Regions from separate parts of the Proteus columbae genome, predicted to be linked through region 1. Evidence: predicted binding sites of a transcription regulator. Region 1 holds the regulator's gene; each other region holds the start of a gene.
What was found. The regulator PurR, encoded in region 1, represses purine synthesis genes. The targets are predictions, from matches to a motif close to CANGCAAACGTTTGCNTG.
Positions count from the first base shown of each region.

Region 2: a site for PurR is predicted at 1,826-1,843, ahead of gltS (sodium/glutamate symporter). Genes of this name have one in related genera too.
Region 3: a site for PurR is predicted at 2,596-2,613, ahead of cvpA (colicin V production protein). Genes of this name have one in related genera too.

Region 1 covers NZ_CP043925.1:1,777,224-1,781,519, forward strand. Annotated here, with positions in the region: gene punC (purine nucleoside transporter PunC) at 1-537, opposite strand, end outside; gene punR (DNA-binding transcriptional activator PunR) at 656-1,558, shown strand; gene purR (HTH-type transcriptional repressor PurR) at 1,585-2,610, opposite strand; gene F1325_RS19560 (YnhF family membrane protein) at 2,879-2,962, shown strand; gene sodB (superoxide dismutase [Fe]) at 3,100-3,678, opposite strand; gene F1325_RS08620 (sulfite exporter TauE/SafE family protein) at 3,963-4,296, opposite strand, start outside.
Region 2 covers NZ_CP043925.1:3,819,740-3,824,035, reverse strand. Annotated here, with positions in the region: gene F1325_RS17785 (hypothetical protein) at 1-228, opposite strand, end outside; gene F1325_RS17780 (uracil-xanthine permease family protein) at 383-1,774, opposite strand; gene gltS (sodium/glutamate symporter) at 2,016-3,233, shown strand; gene recG (ATP-dependent DNA helicase RecG) at 3,395-4,296, opposite strand, start outside.
Region 3 covers NZ_CP043925.1:2,610,745-2,615,040, forward strand. Annotated here, with positions in the region: gene F1325_RS12500 (UbiX family flavin prenyltransferase) at 1-381, opposite strand, end outside; gene purF (amidophosphoribosyltransferase) at 501-2,018, opposite strand; gene cvpA (colicin V production protein) at 2,049-2,540, opposite strand; gene dedD (cell division protein DedD) at 2,726-3,379, opposite strand; gene folC (bifunctional tetrahydrofolate synthase/dihydrofolate synthase) at 3,369-4,296, opposite strand, start outside.

The DNA of each region.
Region 1 (4,296 bases):
TAATGTTACAGCCATTAACACCATGAAAATCATACGCCAGCCACCGTGATTTAATAACGAAGCACCGATTAAAGGTGCAAGTGCTGGTGATAATGCAACCAGTGGCATAATTAAAGCAAAAACGTGCTGAGCGCGAGATTCATCAAAACGGTCGATGACAAGAGCTTGCCAAATAACAGCGGCAGAGCAAACGCCGAAAGCTTGTAGGAAGCGCATAGCAAGTAAGCCAGTTGCACTCTCAACCCACAGCATACCAAGACAGCCTAAAGAGAAAAGGCTTAAACCAATAAGTAGAATAGGCTTACGACCGACTTTGTCAGAAAGAGGTCCCCAAAGTAATTGAGCAACAGCAAAGCCAAATAAAAAGATACTTAAGCTATTACTAATAGCACCTTCGCTGATAGAGAGTTCACGCTGCATCATACCAAATGCAGGTAAGTACATATCAATAGCTAAGTAACCTAGCATACTCAAACCCGCTAGGTACACCATAAAGCTCATAGGTGTTTTTGATTGTGTGGAAGTTTTAGAATTCATTTTATTTTCTATGCTATGTGATGTAGAACATTTTATGTATTGTAACTAAGACCTATTTTACTTGTGAAACGGGAATATTTGGTTAATGCTGTGAAAAATTTTCAAAGGAATAAACTCTATGTGGTCAGAATACTCTTTAGAAGTTGTTGATGCAGTTGCAAGAACAGGAAGTTTTAGCTCCGCTGCTCAAGAATTGCACAGAGTGCCATCCGCCGTTAGTTACACTGTTCGGCAATTAGAGGAATGGCTTGCCGTTCCTTTGTTTGAGCGCCGTCACCGTGATGTAGAATTAACCGATGCAGGTAAAATTTTCATCAAAGAAGCACGATCTGTTATCAAAAAAATGAATGACACTCGGCATCTTTGTCAACAAGTTTCTAATGGGTGGCGCGGTCAATTTAGTATAGCAGTTGATTGCATTGTTAAACCTGAAAGAACACAACAACTTATTCTCGATTTCTACCGCCATTTTCCTGATATTGAGCTGTATGTCTACCCTGAAGTGTTTAATGGCGTATGGGACTCCTTAGTTAATGGTCGTGTTGATTTAGCGATTGGTGCAACAAGAGCCTCACCAATTGGTGAACGTTATAGTTTTAGAGATATGGGATTTATGCCTTGGCGCTGTGTTTGTCATGTTGATCACCCTTTAGCGAAAGCACAACATCCATTAACGGATGATGAGATGCGACCTTATCCAAGTTTATGCTTAGAAGATACTTCACGCAGTTTACCAAAGCGTGACACTTGGGCGCTAAATAATCAGCGTAGAATGGTTGTTCCGACATGGGATATGGGGCTTGAATGCTTGTTAGCGGGATTATGCGTAGGAATGGTGCCTTGGCATCGTGCTGAACCTTTAATTGAACAAGGTAAGCTGGTTACTTTACAACTGGCACAACCATTGCCAGACAGCCCATGCTGCCTGACGTGGGTCGATAAAAGTGAATCACCCGCTTTGACATGGTTGTTAGATTATCTTGGAGATAGCCAAACCTTAAATGAGGAATGGCTTCGCTAGAAATCAGATAGCCGAATAAATCTGAATTAACGACGGTAGTCAATAAAAGGACCGTCAGCAACTGAACGGCGCTCAACTAATCGTGGATGAACTTCGATTGTTTGGGCGTCTTCGCGTTTGTTGACGATGCGATCAAGCAACATTGACAAAGCCATTTGACCTAAACGCTCTTTTGGCTGGTGGACTGTGGTTAATGCTGGCGTAAAATAACGCGCATTACGAATATTGTCGTAACCCACAATGGAAATATCGAAAGGAACACGTAAACCTAGCTCATCAGCGGCACAAATTGCGCCCATTGCCATCACATCACCACCACAAAAAACAGCAGTAGGGCGATGTTTTTGATTTAGCATCTGATACATGGCTTTATAACCAGATTCTGGCTCAAAGTCGCCTTGTACAATCCACTCATCTTTTACTGTGATTTTTGCTTCTTCCATGGCTTTTAAGAAACCTTGTAAGCGACCACCACCGGTATTACGTTCTAATGGACCAGGGATAATACCAATATCACGATGACCACGTTCAATAAGGTAACGACCCGCAATATAGCCACCATGAAAAGCATTATCGATAATCGTATCGGTAAAGTCACCACGCGCCTTACCCCAATCCATGACAACCATTGGAATATTACGATAGCCTTCTAACAGTGTCAGAAGGTGATCGGGGTATTCAGAACACATGACTAATAACCCATCAACACGTTTTTGTGCCAGCATCGCTAAATAGGCTTTTTGTTTATCGAGGTTATTATGTGAATTACATAAAATCAGTGTGTAGCCTTTGCTATAACAACTATTTTCAACAGCTTCAATCACTTCAGCAAAGTAAGGAGCTTCACTGGACGTGGCTAACAGGCCAATAGATTTGGTGTGATTGACTTTTAAACTACGCGCAACGGCACTAGGCGAATAATTTAATTCTTTTATAGCGGCCCAAACTGCTGCCCGTGTGTTCTCAGCAACAAAACGTGTTTTGTTGATCACATGAGAAACAGTCGTGGTTGATACGCCTGCGCGTTTTGCCACGTCTTTTATTGTTGCCATGGTGTGGAAAACTCCTGACCTTCATTGGTCTCTTTTATCTAATTTTATGGTTTAACTGCCAGTATAGTCATACATAGGGCAAACACTGGCAATAATTTAGCGATTAGCTGTGAATTTTGTATGATCTAGCTCAAAAGTGAAAGTATTAATCAATGTTATAAATTGTGCACTAGTCGCTATTTTAGCAAATTTTGATATGTGATAATAATTAACCATGACAAGGTTATGGTTAAAAAAGTGTATTATAATCATTTTGAGGGAGAAATAGATGGATACGGATCTGAAATTTGGTTTGAGTACAGCAGTAGCAGCGCTTGTTATGATTGTTTTATTTTCGACTATGTTGTTCTAATCACTGCTTTATAGAATATCCGATCAATTTAAATAATAGATTATCGAATATCTGAATATAACAAAGGGCTCAAGGCCCTTTGTTATTTTGTCACCAAAAATGAATCTCAATCACTCACCTTTGATTATCAAGCTCAATTAAGCAAGGTTAGCTTCAACAAATGACCAGTTAACCAGTGCCCAGAACTCTTCTAAATATTTAACGCGCGCATTACGGTAGTCGATGTAGTAAGCATGTTCCCATACGTCTACTGTTAACAGTGGTTTGTCTGCGCCTGAAACTGGAGTAGCAGCATTAGACGTGTTAACAATCGCAACTGAACCGTCTGCTTTTTTAACTAACCAAGTCCAACCTGAACCGAAGTTTTTAGCTGCCGCATCATTAAATTGCTTTTTGAACTCTTCAAAAGAGCCGAATGCTTTGTTGATAGCATCAGCAACTTTACCTGTTGGTGCGCCGCCTGCATTTGGTGCTAAACAGTTCCAGTAGAAAGTGTGGTTCCATACTTGAGCTGCATTATTAAAGATACCACCATCAGTAGATTTGATGATTTCTTCTAAGGATTTGCTTTCTAAATCAGTACCTTTAACCAGGTTATTTAAATTGGTTACGTAAGTTTGGTGGTGTTTGCCGTAGTGATATTCTAAAGTTTCTTTAGAGATGTGTGGCTCAAGAGCATCTAACGCATAAGGTAATTTTGGTAATTCGAAAGACATTGCGTACTCCTTTAAACTATCTATTTCGGGTTTTGTGCCTGAAATCATTCCATCAAAATCATTTGAATTGATAGAATGAGGCAAATGAATCACTAAGTTGTTACTATTTTGCTAATTATTTTAACAAAAATCTGCTGAAATAACAGCTAAATATCTTTTATCTATAGTTATAAGCCATATAGATTAATTATACTCATAAGAGTATATCCCACAGAGCAACTCGTAAAGCAGTAAAATATCGACTGTGTTTAGAGCCTATATCCTCTGATTGTTGCATTTTCTGCTTACTCTATCATCAGTGTATACATCATTTTCACTACGACTAAGAATAGAAATAATGCAAATATTTGGCGAACTCTTGGAATAGGTAGGCGATAAGCAACTTTTACACCGACAGGGGCGAAGAGAATGCTGGTAATGCTTATTCCAATAAAGGCAGGTAAATAAACAAAGCCTAAATAATAGTCATCAATATTTGTTTGATTCCAACCATAGATAATACCCATGATTGTGCCAATGGAAGCGATGATGACACCAATCATTGAAGAGGTTGCAATACATTTGCGTGTATTAAATCCCCAATGACTTAAAAGAGGAATGGTGATAGTCCCACCAGCA
Region 2 (4,296 bases), 2.0 Mb from region 1:
TTGTAAAAATGTCACTAAGTCTTCTTTAATATGTTCTAAGTTAAACTCAGGAATAGACTTATTTCCTAAATATGTAAACTTATGATTTGTATTAAATAACGATAAAATAGAATCTTTTAAATAAGTTAAAAATTGTCCTATTGTTTTTATATGATAACTTTCAGTTGATGGATGATTTTTAAGATATTGAAGTGCTTTATTATTAACAATATTAAGTGGCGTTGGCATAGTCGCTCTCTTTTGTAGATAACATGAGTAAACATATTAATTATCGCAATTTGAAGAGGAATGCTTGTGTAAAAAGACCCTGTTTTAGCGTAAAAATAAAGCGCTATTTTTTATTATGAAGATAGCGCTTTATTATTATGTTGCTAATTAATGATTATTTTTCTGGTGGAAAAATAAGATTTAAAATAATGGCAGTTAAACCACCAGCAGCAATACCTGAGGACAGCAATGTTTTTAGCCAATCAGGTGCAAACTGCAAGATTTGAGGTTGCTGTGAAACGCCCAATCCTACTGCAAGTGAAATCGCAAGGATCATGATGGCTCGGCGGTTTAGTGCTTCTTTGGAAACAATACGTACACCAGATGCAGCTATCGTACCGAACATAACTAATGTGGCTCCACCTAATACGGGTTCAGGAATTCTTTGCACAAATTCTGCAACGAATGGAAATAAGCCTAAGATAACGAGCATTGCGGCAACAACATAACCTACATAGCGACTTGCAACGCCTGTTAATTGAATAACGCCATTATTTTGACCAAAACAAGAATTTGGGAAGGTATTGAAAAATGCCGAAACCATAGAGTTAATTCCATTAGCCAATACGCCCCCTTTAATACGTTTCATATACAAAGGACCACTAACGGGTTGCTCTGAAACATCTGAAGTTGCTGTAATATCCCCAATGGTTTCTAGTGATGTGATCATAAACACCAGCATTAAAGGAATAAGTAAATGCCAGTCAAATGACAACCCATAATAAAAGGGTTCAGGAATAGTCATAAAAGGTGTTTCTTGATGTTCTGCTGGTGTGGGCAACATATCTAAAGCCCAAGCAAGAACATAACCCACAGCCATTGCAATGACCAAAGAAGCAACGCGTAAATAAGGATTTTTTTGTCGATTAAGTAAAATAATAACAATAAGTACAGAGCCTGCTAATAACAGGTTTTGTGGTGCACCGAAGGTATTATTTTCAATGGCTGCATAACCACCACCAATAGAGGTTAATCCAACTTGAATTAAAGAGAGACCGATTATCATCACTACGACACCAGAAACTAAAGGTGTAATGATGCGCCTTGCTAAATGAAGTACACGAGAAAGGATGATTTCGGTTAATGAGGCGACCATTAATGTACCAAAAAGTGCCGCCATCATCGTTGGAATATCCGCCCCTCCATTTTTTAGCGCTAATCCGCCCATAATCAAAGGTGCGACAAAATTAAAGCTAGTACCTTGAATTGATAACAATCCTGAACCTATTGGTCCCCATGCCCGAATTTGAATAAGAGAGGCAATGCCTGATGCAAATAAAGACATGCTGATAATGCGTTGAGTATCGTGTGCAGGTAATCCTAATGCTTGGCAAATGAGGATCGCAGGTGTGATAACCGCAACAAACATGGCTAAGAGATGTTGGCAAGCAGCAAAAAGTGTTTGTGGTAATGGCGGTTTCTCTTCTAAAGCAAAAAGAAGTTCGCTATTTTTTTTAATTGAAACGTCACTATTTTTAGGCAAATTTTGATTTTCTGAAGTAACCATGGTGTGAATTTCTTATTCGACAAAAACGGTATTTTAATGATCTGCGCCACAAAAGCAATCGTTTGCGTAAAAATGATGTTATCAAAATGCATAAGAGGCGCTCACATTTTTATATGTTTTAACTTGTGTTTGTCTCCGTTTTTTTTTCTAATCGGGGATACCTGCTTTTGGCGTTGTTTATGGATGAACTTAGCGTCGTAGTATTTTTATATAAAATTAACAAATAAGACGGGGTACATAAATGTATCATCTTGATGTTTATGGCACGCTGGTTGCGGCCACTTTGGTTCTCTTGATCGGACGTAAGTTAGTGAAATCTGTTCCTTTTTTAGAACGGTATACGATCCCAGAACCCGTTGCAGGTGGGCTACTTGTTGCAGTTCTTCTATTAGCATTCAAATCTTTTATGGATTGGGAAGTAAGTTTTGACCTCTCATTAAAAGATCCATTAATGCTGGCATTCTTTGCAACAATTGGTTTAAACGCAAACCTCGCAAGCTTAAAAGCGGGAGGAAAAGCGCTTTTTATTTTCATCTTTGTTGTTGTTGGACTGTTGTTAGTACAAAACACAGTCGGTATTGCATTAGCAGAAATGTTAGGTCTTGATCCATTAATGGGATTACTTGCTGGCTCGATTACATTATCGGGTGGTCATGGTACAGGGGCTGCTTGGGGTAAAACCTTTGTTGAAAATTATGGTTTTATGAGCGCGTCTGAAGTGGCGATGGCTTGTGCTACTTTTGGTTTAGTGTTAGGTGGATTGATTGGTGGCCCAGTTGCACGCTACTTAATCAAAAATATCCCAACGCCAGGATTAGGCGCCGACGACCATGAAATGCCAACAGCGTTTGAGAAGCCGACAACAGGCCGAATGATCACTTCAATGGTTTTATTAGAAACTATTGCGATGATCTCTATCTGTTTAATGGCAGGTACGTTCCTTTCTCAACTGTTAGAAGGTACAGCATTCTCATTACCGACCTTTGTGTGCGTTCTGTTTATTGGCGTTATTTTAAGTAATAGCCTTTCAATGCTTGGGTTCTACCGTGTTTTTGATAGAGCGGTATCAGTCTTAGGTAACGTGAGTTTATCGTTATTCTTAGCGATGGCATTAATGAGCTTGAAATTATGGGAGCTTGCATCACTGGCGATACCAATGTTGGTTATCCTTGGTGTTCAAGCAGGTGTAATGGCACTGTATGCCATTTTTGTCACTTTCCGTGTCATGGGTAAAAACTACGATGCGGCGATTTTAGCAGCAGGTCACTGTGGTTTTGGTTTAGGTGCTACACCAACGGCGATTGCAAATATGCAAGCTGTAACAGACCGTTTTGGACCGTCTCATCTTGCGTTCTTGGTCGTACCTATGGTCGGTGCATTCTTTATTGATATTGTGAATGCAATAGTGATTAAACTGTATCTGATGCTACCGTTTTTTACGCCTATAGTTGCAGGGTAGTTTGGTTGCTATAAATTAAAAGAGTTTCAAAAACGTTAAAGAGCACCTCAATGTTGAATATCGACATTGAGGTGTTTTTCTATATGTATTTAACTTACGAATATTTCAAGATCAACCCAAAGCGAGATTAAACGCACGCTAAACCATGCAAAAAAGTAACCTTAAGCTTGGCTATATTGTGTCTTGGCAGGCAGCCAGCGTTCGATTAAGGCTTGAGAATGCTTAGGGTAGTGTTGATGTAGATAACGAGCGATACGCTGAACTTCAGGAATAAGTCCTTGGTCGCGTAACAAATCAGCGACTTTAAATTGTGCATTACCCGTTTGCTTAGTGCCTAAAAGCTCACCGGGGCCACGGATTTCGAGATCTTTTTGTGCAATCACAAAACCGTCATTGCTATCTCTTAATACTTGCAATCGCAAACGTGCTGTTTGTGTGAGTGGTGTTTTATATAACAAGACACAATGAGAGGCGACAGCGCCTCGGCCTACCCGTCCACGTAATTGATGTAACTGTGCGAGTCCCAGTCGTTCTGGATTATCAATGATCATTAAACTTGCATTAGGTACATCAACACCGACTTCAATCACTGTTGTCGCAACTAAAAGTTGAAGCTCATTTTCTTTAAATGCAGCCATTACTGCCTGTTTTTCTACGGGTTTCATTCGCCCGTGTACCAATCCCACTTTGATTTCAGGCAGTGCAATTGTAAGTTCATCATAGATAACTTGAGCCGCTTGCGCTTCCAGAACATCAGAATCTTCAATTAAGGTACATACCCAATAGGCTTGTCGATTTTCTTCTGTGCAAGATAGCCTGATGCGTTCAATAATGTCATTACGGCGAGTATCAGGGATAGCGACAGTGGTAACAGGTGTGCGCCCAGGCGGTAATTCGTCGATGATAGACGTGTCCATATCAGCGTAGGCTGTCATCGCTAATGTTCGAGGGATCGGCGTTGCTGTCATCACCAATTGATGAGGATGAAAGCCTTGCTCTTCACCCTTTTTCCATAAGGCGAGGCGTTGATGTACACCAAATCGGTGTTGTTCATCAATAATCA
Region 3 (4,296 bases), 830 kb from region 1:
CAGTGGCGTTTCACGCACACATAATACTAACTTACGCCCTTCTTTTAATACCACATCCGCAGCGCGAGTGACTAAGGTATCTGCATAGCTATGAACAATACCTGACAGGCTTTTAATTGAGCAGGGTAATATGACCATTCCATTGACACGAAACGATCCTGAAGAGATAGATGCGCCAATATCGCGATCGTCATAAATCACATCCGCTAAAGCATGAATATCTTTTAGCGAATAATCAGTTTCTAATGAAATCGTACGGCGTGCAGCTTGGCTAATCACTAAATGTGTTTCAACTGACGGCACAGATTTTAGTATCTCTAATAAACGTATGCCGTAAATTGCACCACTGGCACCTGTTAGCCCAACTATCAGCTTTTTCATTATAATCCTCAGAATATATACCTTTGTTAATCATTATGATGATTAACCCTCAAAAAACAAGCGTCGATGCAGAACACACTAGCATCGACGCTTTATAAGGAAGGTATCTTACCGAAAAATCAGCCTTCGTTATAGATTTCCAAATTTTCTATTTCATTCTGATCACGAATTTTATGTTCATCATCACGACGTAGATTTTCTAAATAATCCAAGTAATCTTGATCGATATCTTTCGTAATATAAACACCGTCAAATACAGAACATTCAAACTGATTAATATCAGGATTCTCTTCTTGTACTGCGGCGATTAAATCAGTGAGATCTTGGAAAATAAGTCCATCAGCACCAATTAATTTACGAATTTCATCCACTTCACGTCCATGAGCAATAAGCTCATTGGCATTTGGCATATCAATACCATACACATTAGGGAAGCGAACTTCTGGCGCTGCTGAGGCAAAATAGACTTTCTTCGCACCCGCTTCTCTTGCGAGTTCGACAATTTGCTCTGACGTTGTGCCACGGACAATCGAGTCATCAATCAACAGAACATTTTTATCACGAAACTCTGCGCGATTTGCATTCAGTTTACGTCTAACTGACTTACGACGCTCTTGCTGACCCGGCATAATAAAGGTACGACCAACATAGCGATTTTTTACAAAGCCTTGGCGATAAGGTTTATTGAGAATATGCGCAATTTCTAAGGCAATATCACAAGATGTTTCAGGGATTGGGATCACAACATCAATGTGTAAATCATCCCATTCTTTGGCAATTTTAGCGCCTAATTTCTGCCCCATACGTAAACGCGCATTATAAACCGAAATTTTATCGATAAAGGAATCAGGACGAGCAAAGTAAACATACTCAAACAAACAAGGCATTAACTGCGGATTTTCAGCACATTGGCGAGTAAAGAGTTGCCCTTGCTCTGTGATATAAACCGCTTCACCCGGTGCAACATCACGTAAAAATTCAAAACCTAAAGTATCAAGCGCAACACTTTCAGATGCGACCATGTATTCATAGCGACCATCTTCTAAGGTACGTTTACCCAATACTAAAGGGCGAATACCAAAGGGATCACGAAAAGCCAGTAAGCCATGACCGATGATCAAAGCAACACAAGCATAAGCCCCGCGGAGTTTTTTATGCATTGCCGCAACGGCTGCAAAAATATTATCAGGCTCAAGCGGGAAATGGTCAAAACGGTCTAATTCGTATGCCAATACATTGAGCAGGATTTCAGAATCAGAGGTGGTATTGATATGGCGACGTGCTGTTTCAAATAATTGGCGACGTAATAAATGCGCATTGGTTAAATTACCATTGTGCGCCAACGTAATACCAAAAGGTGAATTCACATAAAAAGGCTGCGCTTCTGATGCACTAGAACTACCCGCAGTTGGATAACGGACATGCCCTATCCCGATAGTACCTTTTAAACGCAACATATGACGAGTTTCGAACACATCTTTAACCAGTCCGTTCGCTTTGCGAAGACGGAAACCGTTGTTGCCGTCTATTGTTGCAATGCCTGCTGCATCTTGACCTCGGTGTTGTAACACCGTTAACGCATCATAAATTGATTGGTTTACTGGATTAGCTCCAGCGATACCGACAATACCGCACATGAATAGATCCTCATCAGCCAGACGGAGAGGTTATATTCTCTCCGACACGAAACTTGACGCATTTTGCAGGTAGTCAAAGAACCACCTAATAATATGGTTGAATTGAGGAATAAGCTCAGAACGTTGCCAATCAGCGCTATCTGCCATAGGCGTAAATGCGCCTAAAACAAAAAGTAATGCTGAAACTATCAGCACGCCTCTTAAAGCCCCGAAACAGATCCCCAAGACACGATCTGTACCTGATAACCCTGTGCGTTGAACAAGAGAGCTAATCACATAATTCACAACAGCACCGACAATCAGTGTCGCAATAAATAACGTGACTATTGCAATCCCGTTACGAACCAGCTCATCTTCAAACCGGGTAAAATAGACGGCAAGATAAGGATAAAACTGACTAGCAACAAAGAAACCACAACCCCAGGTGATGAGTGACAATGCTTCACGAACAAAGCCACGGATCAGGCTGACTAATGCGGAAAAACCAATAATGGCAATGATGGCGTAATCTATCCAGACCATAAATTCTTTATCCAATAATGATGCTCCGCATTAATACGGAAGCATTCTAACAGAAAACGAAAACGTTTGCGTAATGCTAATTTTCGCTAATTTCAAAATAATTTACGGCGATATGAAAAATCATAATCGCCGCAATAAGTTAACGCTTTGTTACATCACTCATCTGATGACTCGTTTAGAAAAAATTAAGGCTTATATGCCCTTACCTCACCTTGTAAGCCCGTAAGCTCTTTTAAATGAGGCAAAATAGCCTGTAATTCTGACTTAGATGCACTAGGACCAATGTAAATTCGAGTCACTTGTCCAGCAACAGGGCGTGCGGGTACGGTATATACCGGATAACCTGAGAAATGCATTTTCGCAATAATTTCTTCTACCTTCGCCGCATTTTTCAACGCACCTAATTGAACAACCCAAGCCTCGCCTTTCGGTGGCTGAGTTTCTTGTACGGGTGGTGCTGGTGGTTGTACTGGTGGCGTAACCACAGCCTGAGGCTCTGGTATAGGCGTTGGCTGTTGTGGTGGTTGTACCGGTGGTGTAACAGGTACAACAGCAGGTGGTTCAGGTGTTGTAACAGCAGGTTGCTCGACACCTGTCACTGCTTCAGAAAGCATACCTTCAGATGCGCCTTCTGATGGAGTAGAAGGCACTGAAGTTTGCTCTATCGGGGCGATAGATTCTATTTCTTGCTCATCACCTGGTTTGGGTACTAAAGGAATAGAGGCGAACTGGTCTTCGTTATATTTCTTATCGCCGTCGAGCAGTGCAGGTAAAAAAATGACCCCTACTGCCACCAATACAACGGCACCGACTAAGCGATTTTGAAATTTACTTGCCACCCACACTCTCCTTTTCCAAAAGTTCCATCACATGCGCGACTGTATGAAATGAGCCACAAACCACAACAATATCGTTAGGAGCAGCATCGGACATTGCTTGTTGCCATGCATTTTCAACACTATCGAATACCATTGGTTTCTCGAGATGTTGAGCTAACACATCCGCAGAAGCACCACGAAATTCATTAAGTGGAGCTACATACCAATGATCAGCCAATGGTGTTAAGCACGCTAAAGTGCCTGCGATATCTTTATCACCCAGCATACCAACAACAATACGCACTTGAGTATCAGATTTTTGTGGTAATTGTGATAACTTTTCCGCTAAATATCCTGCTGCATGAGGATTATGTGCCACATCAAAGATAACCAAAGGATGTTGAGAAATTACCTGAAAACGACCTGGTAATTGTGCACGAGACATACCGTCGACAATACTTTGCTGTGTTATTGCTTGGCTGACTTTGTCATCAGATTTAAGCAAGCAACGAATAACCCCCATCGCTGTCGCCGCATTGGCTAGCGGAATATTAGGGATTGGCAGCGCATCAAATTCACAATCAGCACAACGCCACTGCCAGTGATCGCCTTCAATAACAAAAGACCAATCTGTTCCACGACGGAAAAGCTTGGCTTGTTTTTCATTGGCAACTTGTGCAATGGAATGAGGCATATCTGGCTCACCCACAACAGCATAATGATTGGCTCGGAAAATACCGGCTTTCTCGTGACCAATATGCTCTCTATCTGCGCCTAACCAATCAGTATGATCGAGGGCAATACTTGTGATAGCAGCAATATCGGCATCAACGATATTTGTAGCATCTAACCGACCGCCTAATCCTACTTCAAGAATAACAACATCAAGTTGTGCTTGTTGAAATAACTTCAGCGCAGCCAGAGTGCCATATTCAAAA